4 regions of the Klebsiella sp. HN106 genome follow, and region 1 is predicted to be linked to each of the others. Evidence: riboswitches for the same ligand, from Rfam matches in the RefSeq annotation. Region 1 holds a riboswitch; each other region holds the start of a gene.
The links. Region 1 has a riboswitch for thiamine pyrophosphate ahead of thiC (phosphomethylpyrimidine synthase ThiC). Riboswitches for the same ligand answer to the same signal wherever they lie in the genome.

Region 1 (3,204 bases):
GTTGGTAGAGGAAGTTCTCCTGGTGATGGGATAAGCACCATTTCGCCATGATTGAGCCGCCGCGGGAGACGATGCCGGTCAGGCGCCTGGCGGTCATCGGCACGTAGCGCAGCAGCACGCCCGCATGGATAGTGAAGTAGTCCACCCCTTGTTCCGCCTGTTCGAGCAGCGTGTCGCGGAAGGCTTCCCAGGTAAGATCTTCGGCGATCCCGTTTACCTTCTCTAACGCCTGGTAGATCGGCACGGTACCGATCGGTACCGGACTATTGCGCAGGATCCACTCGCGGGTCTCATGAATATAGCGGCCGGTGGAAAGGTCCATAACCGTATCCGCTCCCCAGCGCGTCGCCCACACCAGCTTCTCGACCTCTTCTTCTATCGACGAGGTGACCGCGGAGTTACCAATATTGGCGTTAACCTTCACGAGGAAGTTGCGGCCGATGATCATCGGCTCGGATTCCGGATGATTTATATTGGCCGGGATAATCGCGCGCCCGGCGGCAACTTCAGCGCGCACAAATTCCGGGGTGATATTCTCCGGCAGCCGCGCGCCAAACCCGACGCCCGGATGCTGCTGGCGCAGCACTTCGCCACGAATGCGTTCGCGACCCATATTTTCGCGAATGGCGATGAATTCCATCTCAGGAGTGACAATCCCCTGACGGGCATAGTGCAGCTGCGTCACGCATTTCCCGACGATGGCGCGCCTGGGCGTAAGCAGACCGGAAAAGCGCAGCGCGTTAAGACCATCATCCGCCAGCCGTTCTCTGGTATAGGCTGAACTGCGATCGCTAAGCGTTTCGCAGTCGCGACGCGCATCAATCCACGGCTGACGCAGTTTCGCCAGACCCTGCTGAACGTTTATCGCGATGTGCGGATCGCCATAGGCGCCGGACGTATCGTAGACCGGGATGGCTTCGTTTGCTTCATACTGAGGATGGTCTTTGCTGCCGCCGATAAGCGTCGGGCTCAGCTGAATTTCGCGCATCGGCACGCGAATATCTTCCTGCGAACCGCGGATATAGATGCGCTGCGAATTGGGAAATGCGGTGCCTTCCAGGGTGTCGATAAAGCGCTGGGCGTGTTCGCGTTGCTCTCGACGCGTAAGTGATGTTGTAGACATAGCTCATTCCAGTTAAACAGGATATGGCTTGCCAGACGACGGATGGAGTAACAGATGCGATCGGCCATGAAGAGGCAGATGCTAAACGCAGTTTACTCTTGTTCCCTTCGCAGGTATTAGCCTGATCAGGTTCCGCGGATCCCGAATTAACGGTCTCAGCCTTTTCCAGTGGGGAAAATGGGCACTCCGACAAGATGACATCCCCTCTCAGCGAGGGGGAATGTATGTAAACTACGCGTTAATGGCTCACAACTCAAGCGGTCGGCGCGATATTGTCGCTAACGTTGTCTTTTCGACTGTGGGCTACGGCGAGGGCAATCAGCGAATCTTCCAGCGCAAAACGGGCTTCCAGCGCTTCACCGATGTCCGATAGCGCCTGCTGGAACTCAAGATAGTTATCGTGATCGATAGCGTTTTCGAGGCAGGAATCGTAATAATCCATGATCTGCTGGGTATTAGCCTGCAGCTGTGGATAAATCTTAGTGGCGGCTAAAAGTGGCGTATCGCCTTCCAATTCGCCGATAAAGCGTTCATAAATATTAAAATGGCCGGAGGAGAGGTAGTCCACCAGGCTTTGGCAAAAATCATCCAGCGCTTTCTCATTAAGCCGCATAAATGATTCTTTGCCAGGCTTCAGGCCAACCAGGTTGTAGTAAGCCACAAGCAAATGCTTACGTACTTGTAGCCAGCGATCGACCAGTTTATTGCTGCCTCCAACACGTTCCGTCAGGTTTTCCAGCTGGTTTAACATGGTTGACTCCGCAAGGTTTTAAGAGAAATACGTTGCTCACCAAAATGTAAATTTAATGTTAAAAGTGCCAGTAAAATGAAGGTAGTGCAATAGATATGGATCGTATTATTGAAAAATTAGATCGCGGCTGGTGGATTGTCAGCCACGAACAGAAATTATGGTTACCCGATGGGGAATTACCATATGGCGAAGCGGTAAATTTTAATCTTGCCGGGCAAACCGCGCTGCGAATAGGCGAATGGCAGGGCGAACCGGTGTGGCTGGTGCGCCAGGATCGTCGCCATGAGATGGGATCGCTGCGTCAGGTGCTCGATCAGGATGCTGGCCTTTTTCAACTGGCGGGACGCGGGATCCAGCTGGCGGAGTTCTACCGCTCGCATAAATTCTGCGGCTACTGCGGCCATCCCATGCACCCCAGCAAAACCGAGTGGGCAATGCTATGCAGCCACTGCCGCGAACGCTACTACCCGCAAATCGCCCCGTGCATTATCGTCGCCATCCGTCGGGATGATTCTATCCTGCTGGCGCAGCATACTCGCCATCGCAACGGCGTGCATACGGTGCTGGCCGGATTTGTCGAAGTTGGCGAAACCCTGGAGCAGACCGTTGCCCGCGAAGTGATGGAGGAGAGCGGCATCAAGGTGAAAAACCTGCGCTATGTAACCTCCCAGCCCTGGCCGTTCCCGCAATCGCTGATGACCGCGTTTATGGCCGAGTACGATAGCGGCGAGATTGTCATCGACAAGAAAGAGCTGCTGGAGGCGGGATGGTATCGCTATGACAATCTGCCGCTTTTGCCGCCGCCGGGCACCGTGGCGCGCCGTCTGATTGAAGATACCGTGGCGATGTGTCGGGCAGAGTATGAGTGACATGTTACATACACTTTATCCTTCAAACTGCCTCTTTGTTGGCTGCTTTCACTTGCCCCAGTCACTTACTTGAGTAAGCTCCTGGGGTTCATTCAATTGCCGCCTTGGTCCACTTTGAATGATTTTGTGTATAAACTTGGCGCATCAACGCTAAAGGAATGTAAAAATGACCGAACTGAAGAACGATCGTTACCTGCGCGCGCTGCTACGCCAGCCGGTTGATGTCACCCCGGTGTGGATGATGCGTCAGGCGGGCCGCTATTTACCGGAATATAAGGCCACCCGCGCCGAAGCGGGCGATTTTATGTCGCTGTGTAAAAACGCAGAGCTGGCCTGTGAAGTGACGCTGCAGCCGCTGCGCCGCTATAAGCTGGATGCGGCTATCCTCTTCTCGGACATTCTCACCATCCCGGATGCGATGGGGCTGGGGCTCTATTTTGAAGCCGGGGAGGGCCCGCGCT
Region 2 (3,204 bases), on a different contig from region 1:
TTTCAAGGTGAACGTGCGTATCCATCAGCCCCGGCGACAGGAAACATCCCGCCAGCGAGCGGCGTTCGAGGGCATCGGAGCGGCTGCCGCGCGGATGCACGCTGGCGATCGTTTCACCGACGATCCCGACGTCGGCCTCGCGGATTTCTCCGGTGGCCATGTCGACAATCTGCGCGTCGGTTAATAATAAATCGAACGGGGATTCTCCGCGCGCGGCCTGGACGGCGCGGCGGCGGGTTTCAGCACTGCTGGACATAACAACTCCGGCACAAGGATAATGGGGATACTCTAGGGGCAGAGCAAACGTTTGCCCAGATGAATAAATTTATCGCCCGATAACTTCGGGTTATTCTGCATGCTCACCGTTGACGAAAACATGATGACCGAACCCTGGCAGCGGCTGCCCGCGCTCTCTCTCAAGCAGATTCAGTACTTTGTGACCCTGGCCCAGCTGCGTCACTTCACCGACACCGCTAACCGGCTGGCTATCAGCCAGCCGGCGCTAAGCAGCGCGCTGCGGCAAATCGAGACGGTGCTCGGCGGCAAGCTGGTCAACCGTACCGCTTCGGCGGTGACCTTAACCGAGCTGGGGGCGGCGATTTTGCCCCACGCCCGGCGAGTGTTGAGCGTGGCGCAGCTGGCTTTTCAGGATATGCAGCAGATAGTCGAAGCCGGCGGCGACGGAACGGTGCGTATTGGCTTAGTGCCTTCGGTGAGTTCGCTGCTGTTTCCGCTGCTGCCGCAAACGCTGGCCCAGGCGTTTCCGCGCCTGAGGGTGGAGTTTCACGATCAGACCAACGACGCCCTGTTCTGCGAGCTGCAGTCGGGAAAGATAGATTTTGCCGTTGGCGCAATAGACAGTTCGTTACCGCCTGAGCTGCAGGTTTATCCTCTGCGCGAAGATCCGTTTGTGGCGGTGCTGCACGGCGACGATCCGCTGGCCGGGCAGCCGCATCTGCCGTGGAAGCTGCTCGCGGGGCGCGATATCGCGGTGTTTTCAAAGGGCAATATTCAGCGTCTGGTCGGCGCGCTGGCCGAGAGCCATCGCCTCACGCTGAATACGCGTTATCAGGTTGACTATATCGAGACGCTTTACGGCCTGGTGCGCTCGCGGCTGGCGGTGGCGATTCTGCCTGAGCTTTATACTACCCACCTTCAGGATCCGGTGTTAAAGGTGGCGCAGCTTCAGCAGCCCGCGCTGACGCGAACCGTGGCACTGATGCGCGGACCGCAGCCTCTGCCGCCGCTGATCGAGGAATGTTTTGCACTATTACTGAGTTCGCTGCGGGAAGTGAATCTATAGCGGGCGTTGCTCTCTCTACGGCTTGTGGTGAAATGCGAGAGAGGTAACGAAATAGTTTTTGTACCCTTTAAAATCAAAGGGTTATGCCTCTTTAAAAAATTAATTTGTTGCAGAAATGTCAGTAGATTATTCCGTGCGAATAAAGTTGATATAAAACAATAGGATACATTTAGAGAGTTCCCCGCGCGAGCGGGGATAAACCGGGCGCGCCAGGCCCTGGAAAATCTCAGACAGAGAGTTCCCCGCGCGAGCGGGGATAGTCCTTCCCCATGCATGTTGGAACAAATCTTGCCGAGCCGGGCCAGCTTGCGTTGTCCGGCGACTTACCGTAACCTGCCCGCTGAGAACGTTTTTATCTCTCAATGACTCGGGGTGCCCTTCCTTGTGAAGGCTGAGAAAAACCCGTACCACCTGATCTGGATAATGCCAGCGTAGGGAAGTCAGAGACCGCAGGGTCGTCGCTTCTTCATCGCCTGGCGGGAGCAAACGATGTCTGACCTGCTGAACCCCGCGCATATTGCCCATCTGCGGCACCTTTTTCACCGCCATTCTCCCCTTGTTCACTGCATGACCAACGACGTGGTGCAGACCTTTACCGCCAACGTCCTGTTAGCGATTGGCGCATCGCCGGCGATGGTTATCGATCCGGACGAAGCCAGCCAGTTTGCCGCCATTGCCGATGCGCTGCTGATTAATGTCGGCACGCTGACCGTTGAGCGTGCGGAGGCGATGCGCGCGGCGGCGCGTAGCGCAACGCAGGCGGGCAAACCCTGGACGCTGGACCCGGTAGCGGTCGGCGCGCTGACCTTACGGACAGAATTTTGTCTGGAGCTGCTAGCGCTGCAGCCTGCCGCCGTTCGCGGTAATGCGTCGGAAATCATGGCGCTGGCCGGAATGAGCGGCGGCGGGCGCGGCGTCGATACGACCGATACCGCCGCCGCAGCGCTGCCCGCAGCCCAGGCGTTAGCCCGCCAGCTGAATACCGTGGTCGCGGTGACCGGGGAGGTTGATTACGTCACCGACGGCCAGCGCATTCGCATGGTCACCGGCGGCGATCCGCTGATGACCCGGGTGGTCGGCACCGGCTGCGCGCTGTCGGCGGTGGTTGCCGCCGCTGCGGCGATGCCCGGCGATCGGCTGGAGAACGTGGCCGCGGCCTGCGGGCTGATGAAGCTCGCGGGGGGGAAAGCGGCGCAGCAGGGCGGCCCCGGCAGCTTTACTCCCGCCTTCCTCGATGCGCTCTATGCGGGAGGCGATCTGTGAAACGAATTAATGCGCTAACCATCGCCGGCACCGACCCGAGCGGCGGTGCGGGGATCCAGGCGGATCTCAAAACCTTCTCGGCGCTGGGGGCATACGGCTGCTCGGTCATCACCGCGCTGGTGGCGCAAAACACCCTTGGCGTCCAGTCGGTTTATCGTATAGAGCCTGATTTTGTCGCCGCGCAGCTCGATTCCGTCTTCAGCGATGTGCGCATCGATACCACCAAAATCGGGATGCTGGCGGAAACTGATATCGTTGAAGCGGTGGCGGAACGGCTGGCGCGTTATCAGATTAAAAATGTGGTGCTGGATACGGTCATGTTGGCGAAAAGCGGCGATCCGCTGCTCTCGGCGTCGGCGGTGGAAACGCTGCGCCAGCGCCTGCTGCCGCAGGTCTCGCTGATCACTCCGAACCTGCCGGAAGCGGCGGCGCTGCTGGATGCGCCGCATGCCAGAACGGAACAGGAGATGCTGGAGCAGGGCAGAGCGCTGCTGGGCATGGGCTGTGGAGCGGTATTAATGAAAGGCGGCCATCTCGATGATGCGGAAAGCCCGGACTGGCTGTTTACCCGCGAAGAGGAGCGGCGTTTTACCGCGCCGAGAGTCCAGACTAAAAATACCCACGGTACCGGCTGTACG
Region 3 (3,204 bases), on a different contig from region 1:
AACCCACAGGGCGCTTGCCACCGCCGAAGGCGAAGGCAGCAGAAAGGCGGGAATGCCGCTGCGGGTCACCAGCCACCAAATCAGGAGCAGGCCGCAGAACACCACGGCGGCGCGAAACAGTTTTGCGCTCATTCGTTAGCCCTTATCAGCTGTTGCAGCAACTCCGCCTGACCGGCTAATAGCGCCGGATCGTCCGGCGCGCGCGGCGGTATGCCGGACAAGCGATGCGTGTCGTCAATCCCGCCGGGGGCCGGGGAAAGGACGAGCAGACGGTGGCTCAGACGGCAGGCTTCCATCGGATCGTGGGTGATCAGTACAACGGTCCGGTTCACCAACAGCCGGGCGGCCAGGGACTGAATACGCGTGCGGGTAATCGTGTCGAGCGCGGAAAAGGGCTCGTCCATCAGCACGATGGGCCGGTCTTCGTAGAGCGTACGCGCCAGCGCCGCACGCTGACGCATGCCGCCGGAGAGAGCGGCCGGGCGGTCATCGGCGCAGTGTTCAAGCCCAACCTGCTGTAGCAGCGTGGTGACGCGCAGGTGATCGATGCGCTCCCCGCGCAGGCGCGCCCCCAGCGAGACGTTGTCGCGCACGCTTAGCCACGGGTAAAGCAGATCTTTTTGCCCCATCCACGCCAGGCGTCCGGCAATCGGCAGGCCATCGCTGGCGCGAACTTCGCCCCCAGAGGCTTTCGCCAGCCCGGAGATGATGCGCAGGAGGCTGGTTTTACCGGCGCCGCTGGCCCCCAGCAGCGAGCTCCACTGGCCGCCGGGAATAGAAAACGTCAAATTGTCGAAGATCGGTCGCAAACCAAAGCGCAGGCTCAGTCCGCGTACTTCGATGCCGGGAGCCATCACGCCTGGCGCTCCGCGAGGACGTTAAGGCCCATTTGCCAGAAGTTAGCCTCCAGGCGCGTAGCGGTCGTGAAAATGGCGCTGAGTTCGGCAAAACGCGCTTCGCCGCCGCGCTGCTGCCAGAGGGTTTCCAGCAGGTTTAAGGCTGCATTGACGCCGTTAAGGTAGCCCTCATCACCGTAGTTGCGGATCCACGAGGCATACGGGTTGGCAGTCAGCCGGGTCGCCGGGTCGTGCAGCAGACCGAGGCCGATTTCCGCATAGCCGGCCACGCAGGGCATCAGCGCCGCCAGTAGATCCAGCGCATCGCCGGCGTGGCCAATGTCCAGTACGTAGCGGGTATAATTTACCGTTTCAGCGGCTTCCTCTTCAGCCGCCATCGTCGCTTCATCCAGCCCCCATCCCGTACAGTAGCCGACGTGCAGCGGCAGTTCGTCGAGAATGGCGTTCATGGACGCGGCGGCAACGCGCATTTCCGCGAGGGTACGCAGCTTGCTCACCAGCAGCGCGTAGCTGCGGGCAAAGTGGATCAGGAACAGGTAGTCCTGCGTCAGATAGCGACGAAAAGCGGGTTCGGGAAGGGTGCCATCGGCAAGCTGGCGCAGGAAGGGATGGGCGACGTAGCGCTGCCAGTCAGCACCGGCCTGCAGGCGCAGACGACCATAAATACCCTGAGTAAATGCGGGAAGAATCACAGGACCTCCTGATAATAGGGAGATCCGGGCGTGCTGAATGAAGTGTGAACAGGCAATGGCGCAAAACTGGCGGAAATGCCGACCCGTCCCTTCGCTGGCATGACCCAGATCAGGTTCAAAGGGTTCGGCTTACGCCATCTCAGCCCTCACGGGACACCCCTCGGTTTGGCACCTGTTATACGACATTCGCTTTTTGATTACAATGCTGTGAACTTGCCGAAAATTGGTGACACTGTCACGTTAAGACACTGCGATAAATGGCCGTTGTGCGTCATTTTGGCCCGGTGGCGGCTGGCGTCTTGCCGGGCGCAGAACGGCCCGATTCTCTTTGGCCGGGCAAGGCGTCAGCCGCCCCCCCGGCAAATATTATTTATGGATTAATGGAAATCGACCCAGCGGGCGCCACTGTCTGCTGAACGTACGCAGTTCTCAACCCAATGCACGCCGAGCGCACCGGCTTTGGCATCCGGGTACCAGAAGTTTTCCAGCAAAGCAGTGTCGCAACGATCGGTAGCATCCATGGCGATGGCGAAGCGGCGGTACAAATTCGACCAGGCCTCAAACAGCCCTTCGGGATGGCCACCGCCGATCCGGTCATCGTGCAGAGCCAGCGGGTCCAGATAGGGCATACCGCGTTCGAGAATGCGCACCGGCTCGCCCTGAATCTCATAGCGCAGCTGATTCGGCTGTTCATCCCACCACTCAAGGCTGGCTTTTTCTCCGACGATACGGACTTTCTGCCCGTGCATTGAGCCGCTGTTGACCGCCGAGCACCACATCGAACCCACGGCGCCGTTGTCGTACTCCATCAGCACATGCGCGTTATCCTCCAGCGGCGCGCGGCTTTTGACAAAGCTCTGGCGGGAGCACATCAGGCGAGTGATATTGAGCTTCGGCGCCATGGTCTCCGCCAGAAACAGCGGGTGAGTGGCGAGATCGCCCAGAACGTAGCTGGGGCCAACAAACTTCGGGTCCACTCGCCAGCGGGTACTGGGGTTTTCCTGCTCCACAGGCTGGTTATGAAAACCGTGGGCGAACTGCATATTGATAATGCGGATCTCGCCCAGCAGCCCCTGCTCAATCATCTGCCGCGCCTGCAGAATCAGCTGATGACCGGCGTAGCCGTAAGTCACGCCGACGATTTTGCGCTGTTTTTCGCTCAGGGCCACCAGCGCATCGGCCTCTTCGCCGGTAAAACAGAGCGGTTTTTCGCAGACCACATGCAATCCGGCCTCCAGCGCTGCGCGGCAAATGGCGTAGTGGGTATTGTTCGGCGTAGCGATGGAAACGGCTTCAATACCGTCCTCCCGCGCGGCCTCTTCGCGAAACAGCGTTTCGTAGTCGGGGTAACAGCGCCCGGCCTCCACGCCCAGCTGCTGGCCAAACTCACGCCCGCGCTGAGCGTCAATATCGAAGGCCCCTGCCAGCAGGGTAAACGTGCCGTCGCGCAGCGCCGCGGAGCGGTGAATATAACCAATCTGGCTGCTTCCGCCGCCGCCCACCATACCCCAGCGTAACGACCGGCCAACAGGTTTAATACCGTTAATCATGTTTCATCTCCCGATTAAAAACCAACCGAATGCAGGTAGCGCAGGCTTTCCGTGACCGCCTTAAGGCTGCCCTCGACGTTGCGCGGGTCGCGCTCTTGCTCAATG
Region 4 (3,204 bases), on a different contig from region 1:
ACACCAGCCCGAGACAGCAGATCATCTGGATAAGCGCCAGCATCGCCGCGCGCGCCGGGTCGTAGTCGAAATTGAGAGCCTGGTAAATCGCCAGCTCGATCGTCGTGGCCCGCGGTCCTCCGCCCAGCGACAGCACGGTTGCAAAGCTGGCGAAACAGAGCATAAAGATCAGCGCCGCAACGGGCGGGATTTGCCGCCGCAGCCACGGCCATTCAACCAGCCGGAAAAAGACGTAGCCGCGCATGCCGAGCTGGGCGGCGATTTGCCGCTGCTCGCCGGGGATATTTTCCAGCGTCTGCAGCAGCAGGCGCGTAGCCATCGGCATATTAAAGAACACGTGCGCCAGCAGGATCCCCTGTAGCCCGTAGGGCGAGAATTCCCACTGCCAGCCGAACGCGTTGCATAATTCAGCCAGCCATCCCTGACGACCGTAGACGCTCAGAATACCGAAGACCGCCACCAGTACCGGCAGGATTAAGGTCATCGCGCAAAGGCGCAGCAGCAGCGTGCGCCCGGGGAAACGTCGCCGGTACAGAGCGCGGGCGAGGAAGATTGCCGGTAGCACCGAAAAAAGCGCGGAAAGGAAGGCCTGCCAGAAGGAGAAACGCACCACGTGCCAGAGATAGCCGTCGCTGATAAGCGCTTTCCAGGTGGTCTCCGGGGCGCTGAACCATAGCGCCAGAAAGGCGGCCAGCGCCACGACGACCAGAACGATGGCCGCCGTGAGTCCCGGCAGGAGCCAGCCGAAAGCTAGCGGCTGACGGCGCGTTGCCATGCGCTAATCCAGTTCTGACGTTCGGCGGCCACCTGTTGCGGTGTAAATTCGAGGGTCGTCTGCGGTTTCATCAGCGCGTCAAAGCCTGGCGGAAGCGCAACCTGAGTGACCGGATACATCCAGTTGCCGGTGGGGATCGCATTCTGGAAGCCCGGCGATACCATAAATTTGAGGAATTTTTCCGCCAGTTCCGGCTGCTTGCTGGCCGCGGTGCGGGCGGCGACTTCGACCTGCAAATAGTGTCCTTCAGCGAAGTTTGCCGCGGCGTAGTTATCCTTCTTCTCTTCGATAATGTGGTAAGCCGGGGAGGTGGTGTAGCTCAGCACCAGATCGCTTTCGCCTTTCAGGAACAGGCCGTAGGCTTCGCTCCAGCCTTTGGTGACGGTGACGGTTTTCGCCGCCAGCTTCTGCCAGGCTTCCGGCGCTTTATCGCCGTAGACTTTTTGCATCCACAGCAGCAGGCCCAGACCCGGCGTGCTGGTACGCGGATCTTCATAAATCACCCGCCATTTTTGCTCGCCCTCAACCAGCTCTTTCAGGCTCCTGGGCGGATTTTTCAGCTTGTTTTTATCGTAAACAAAGGCGAAATAGCCGTAATCGAACGGGACGAAGGTGTCGTTGTTCCAGCCGCCGGGTACGTTCACCGCGCTGGCAGGGACGCCGCTTTTGGCGAACAGCTTACTTTGCGAAGCCGCTTCCAGCAGGTTGTTATCCAGCCCCAGCACTACGTCGGCTTTGCTGTTTTTGCCTTCCATCCGCAGACGATTGAGCAGCGAGACGCCATCTTCCAGCGCCACGAACTTCAGCTCGCAGCCGCAGTCGGCTTCAAAGGCTTTTTTAACCGCCGGGCCAGGGCCCCAGTCGGCGGAGAATGAGTCGTAGGTATAAACGGTGAGCAGCGGTTTGGCAAAAACGGGCGCGGCGGCCAGCGCCAGCAGGGGGAGTAATTTTTTCAACACTTTGCACCTCAGAAAAAGGGGTGGCAAAGGATTTTGAGAGGGCCTCAAATCCCTTCGCCGGCGTTATCCGGATCAGGTTCGACGGGTATTTTCTCAGCCCATACGCTTTATCTTCGGGTTGTTTCCGCGCTAACCGCGCGTTGAAGCAACTTGAATGAGATTGCGTATGTTTATTAGCACCCCGTTGAGAACGGCAGTTAGTGTAATGATTTTGTCAGCGGACTGAAAGCATTACGGCTCCGGCGGCGCGAACCACGCGGATTTAAAGTCAAACCAGCCGAGCGTGTTCATACGTACGCCGCGCATACTGCGCTGCCCCTGGATCATCAGCCAGTGGTGAATGAGCGGCACCACGGTTTGATTGGCCAACAGCTGCTGGCTCCAGGTCGCCGGATTCAGCTCACCCGCGCGCCAGCGAGCGGCGTCCTGCTCCCAGTCGATGGGGATACAATTGCGAATCAGGGGAACTTCATACAGCCAGGCAAACAGGGAGAAATCGATCGGCAGCGTAAAGTTGGCGCTGTTGAGCCATACGTCGCTGACCACCTCACCGCGGTGCCACTCCTGATACTCCAGCTCCTGGATCTCCAGCTTAACCTGATGCTCGGCCAGCAGCGTCGCCATGATCCCGCCCATCACGCGATGCTCGACGTGGTCCTGGTAGTAGGTCAGCCTGACCGTTTCAAGACCGGGCGGTTTTTCACAGGCGTGGCTGCGCGCATGATGCCAGCGGGGCAGCAGGCCATACGCCGGGAACCAGTTGCCCTGATAGTGCTCGCCCGCGTGATAGAGCAGATTAGCGGGCTGGAATACATAGCTTAGCCACTGGCGTACCGCGCTGTTCGCGCCGAGCGGGCTACGGGCATCGAACAGCAGGTAATAACACCCCTCTTCCAGACGGCTTTCCACCGCCTTTTCGCTTTGCGTGGTGCCCTGTAACGTTAACCCACCGTTGGGCTCTTCGCTGATTTCCGGCAGAACCCAGACGTTCACTTCATCGATCAGTGCCCGGTAGCCGAAATAGTCATCGAAGGCGTGAATTTTGAGCTGGTTCTGATTATTACGCACAACCGAGTAAGGCCCTGTCCCCACGGGGATGCTGGAGAAATTCTCCATCGTACGCCACTCATGCGGAAGGATCATGGCCGGTACCTGGCTTAACAACCACGGTAGCCAGCGGTCGGGTTGGCTGAGATGAATGTCGAGAGTCCAGGCGGTGGGGGAGTCGATACGCTCGATGTGAGAGAAGAGCGGCAGCGTGTTACTGCGCTGCAGGGAGGTGATGACATCCTCCATCTCCAGCTCACGCCCATGGTGAAAATGAATGCCTGGACGCAGAAAAAAACGCCAGTGGGTCGGCGCGATCTGCTGCCAATGGTGAGCAATATCGGCTTCCAGTTCCCCATTTTCCTCATTTACTCGCGTCAGGGCGCTAAAAATCTGCCGGGCAATATGGGTTTCCGAGCGGCG

Region 2: linked by a shared signal. The riboswitch ahead of thiM (hydroxyethylthiazole kinase) and the one ahead of thiC (phosphomethylpyrimidine synthase ThiC) in region 1 are both predicted to bind thiamine pyrophosphate.
Region 3: linked by a shared signal. The riboswitch ahead of ACSIPU_RS01430 (TenA family protein) and the one ahead of thiC (phosphomethylpyrimidine synthase ThiC) in region 1 are both predicted to bind thiamine pyrophosphate.
Region 4: linked by a shared signal. The riboswitch ahead of thiB (thiamine ABC transporter substrate binding subunit) and the one ahead of thiC (phosphomethylpyrimidine synthase ThiC) in region 1 are both predicted to bind thiamine pyrophosphate.

Annotation. Positions count from the first base shown of each region.
Region 1 covers NZ_JBLURD010000026.1:21,241-24,444, forward strand. Annotated here, with positions in the region: gene thiC (phosphomethylpyrimidine synthase ThiC) at 1-1,123, opposite strand, end outside; TPP riboswitch at 1,209-1,322, opposite strand; gene ACSIPU_RS28775 (Rsd/AlgQ family anti-sigma factor) at 1,377-1,874, opposite strand; gene nudC (NAD(+) diphosphatase) at 1,970-2,743, shown strand; gene hemE (uroporphyrinogen decarboxylase) at 2,910-3,204, shown strand, end outside.
Region 2 covers NZ_JBLURD010000001.1:1,303,237-1,306,440, reverse strand. Annotated here, with positions in the region: gene ACSIPU_RS06115 (adenine deaminase) at 1-256, opposite strand, end outside; gene ACSIPU_RS06110 (LysR family transcriptional regulator) at 377-1,303, shown strand; TPP riboswitch at 1,662-1,758, shown strand; gene thiM (hydroxyethylthiazole kinase) at 1,793-2,566, shown strand; gene thiD (bifunctional hydroxymethylpyrimidine kinase/phosphomethylpyrimidine kinase) at 2,563-3,204, shown strand, end outside.
Region 3 covers NZ_JBLURD010000001.1:303,932-307,135, forward strand. Annotated here, with positions in the region: gene ACSIPU_RS01420 (ABC transporter permease) at 1-132, opposite strand, end outside; gene ACSIPU_RS01425 (ABC transporter ATP-binding protein) at 129-857, opposite strand; gene ACSIPU_RS01430 (TenA family protein) at 854-1,549, opposite strand; TPP riboswitch at 1,619-1,720, opposite strand; gene ACSIPU_RS01435 (Gfo/Idh/MocA family protein) at 1,927-3,099, opposite strand; gene ACSIPU_RS01440 (TIM barrel protein) at 3,114-3,204, opposite strand, start outside.
Region 4 covers NZ_JBLURD010000010.1:7,835-11,038, forward strand. Annotated here, with positions in the region: gene thiP (thiamine/thiamine pyrophosphate ABC transporter permease ThiP) at 1-775, opposite strand, end outside; gene thiB (thiamine ABC transporter substrate binding subunit) at 751-1,734, opposite strand; TPP riboswitch at 1,766-1,928, opposite strand; gene sgrR (HTH-type transcriptional regulator SgrR) at 1,966-3,204, opposite strand, start outside.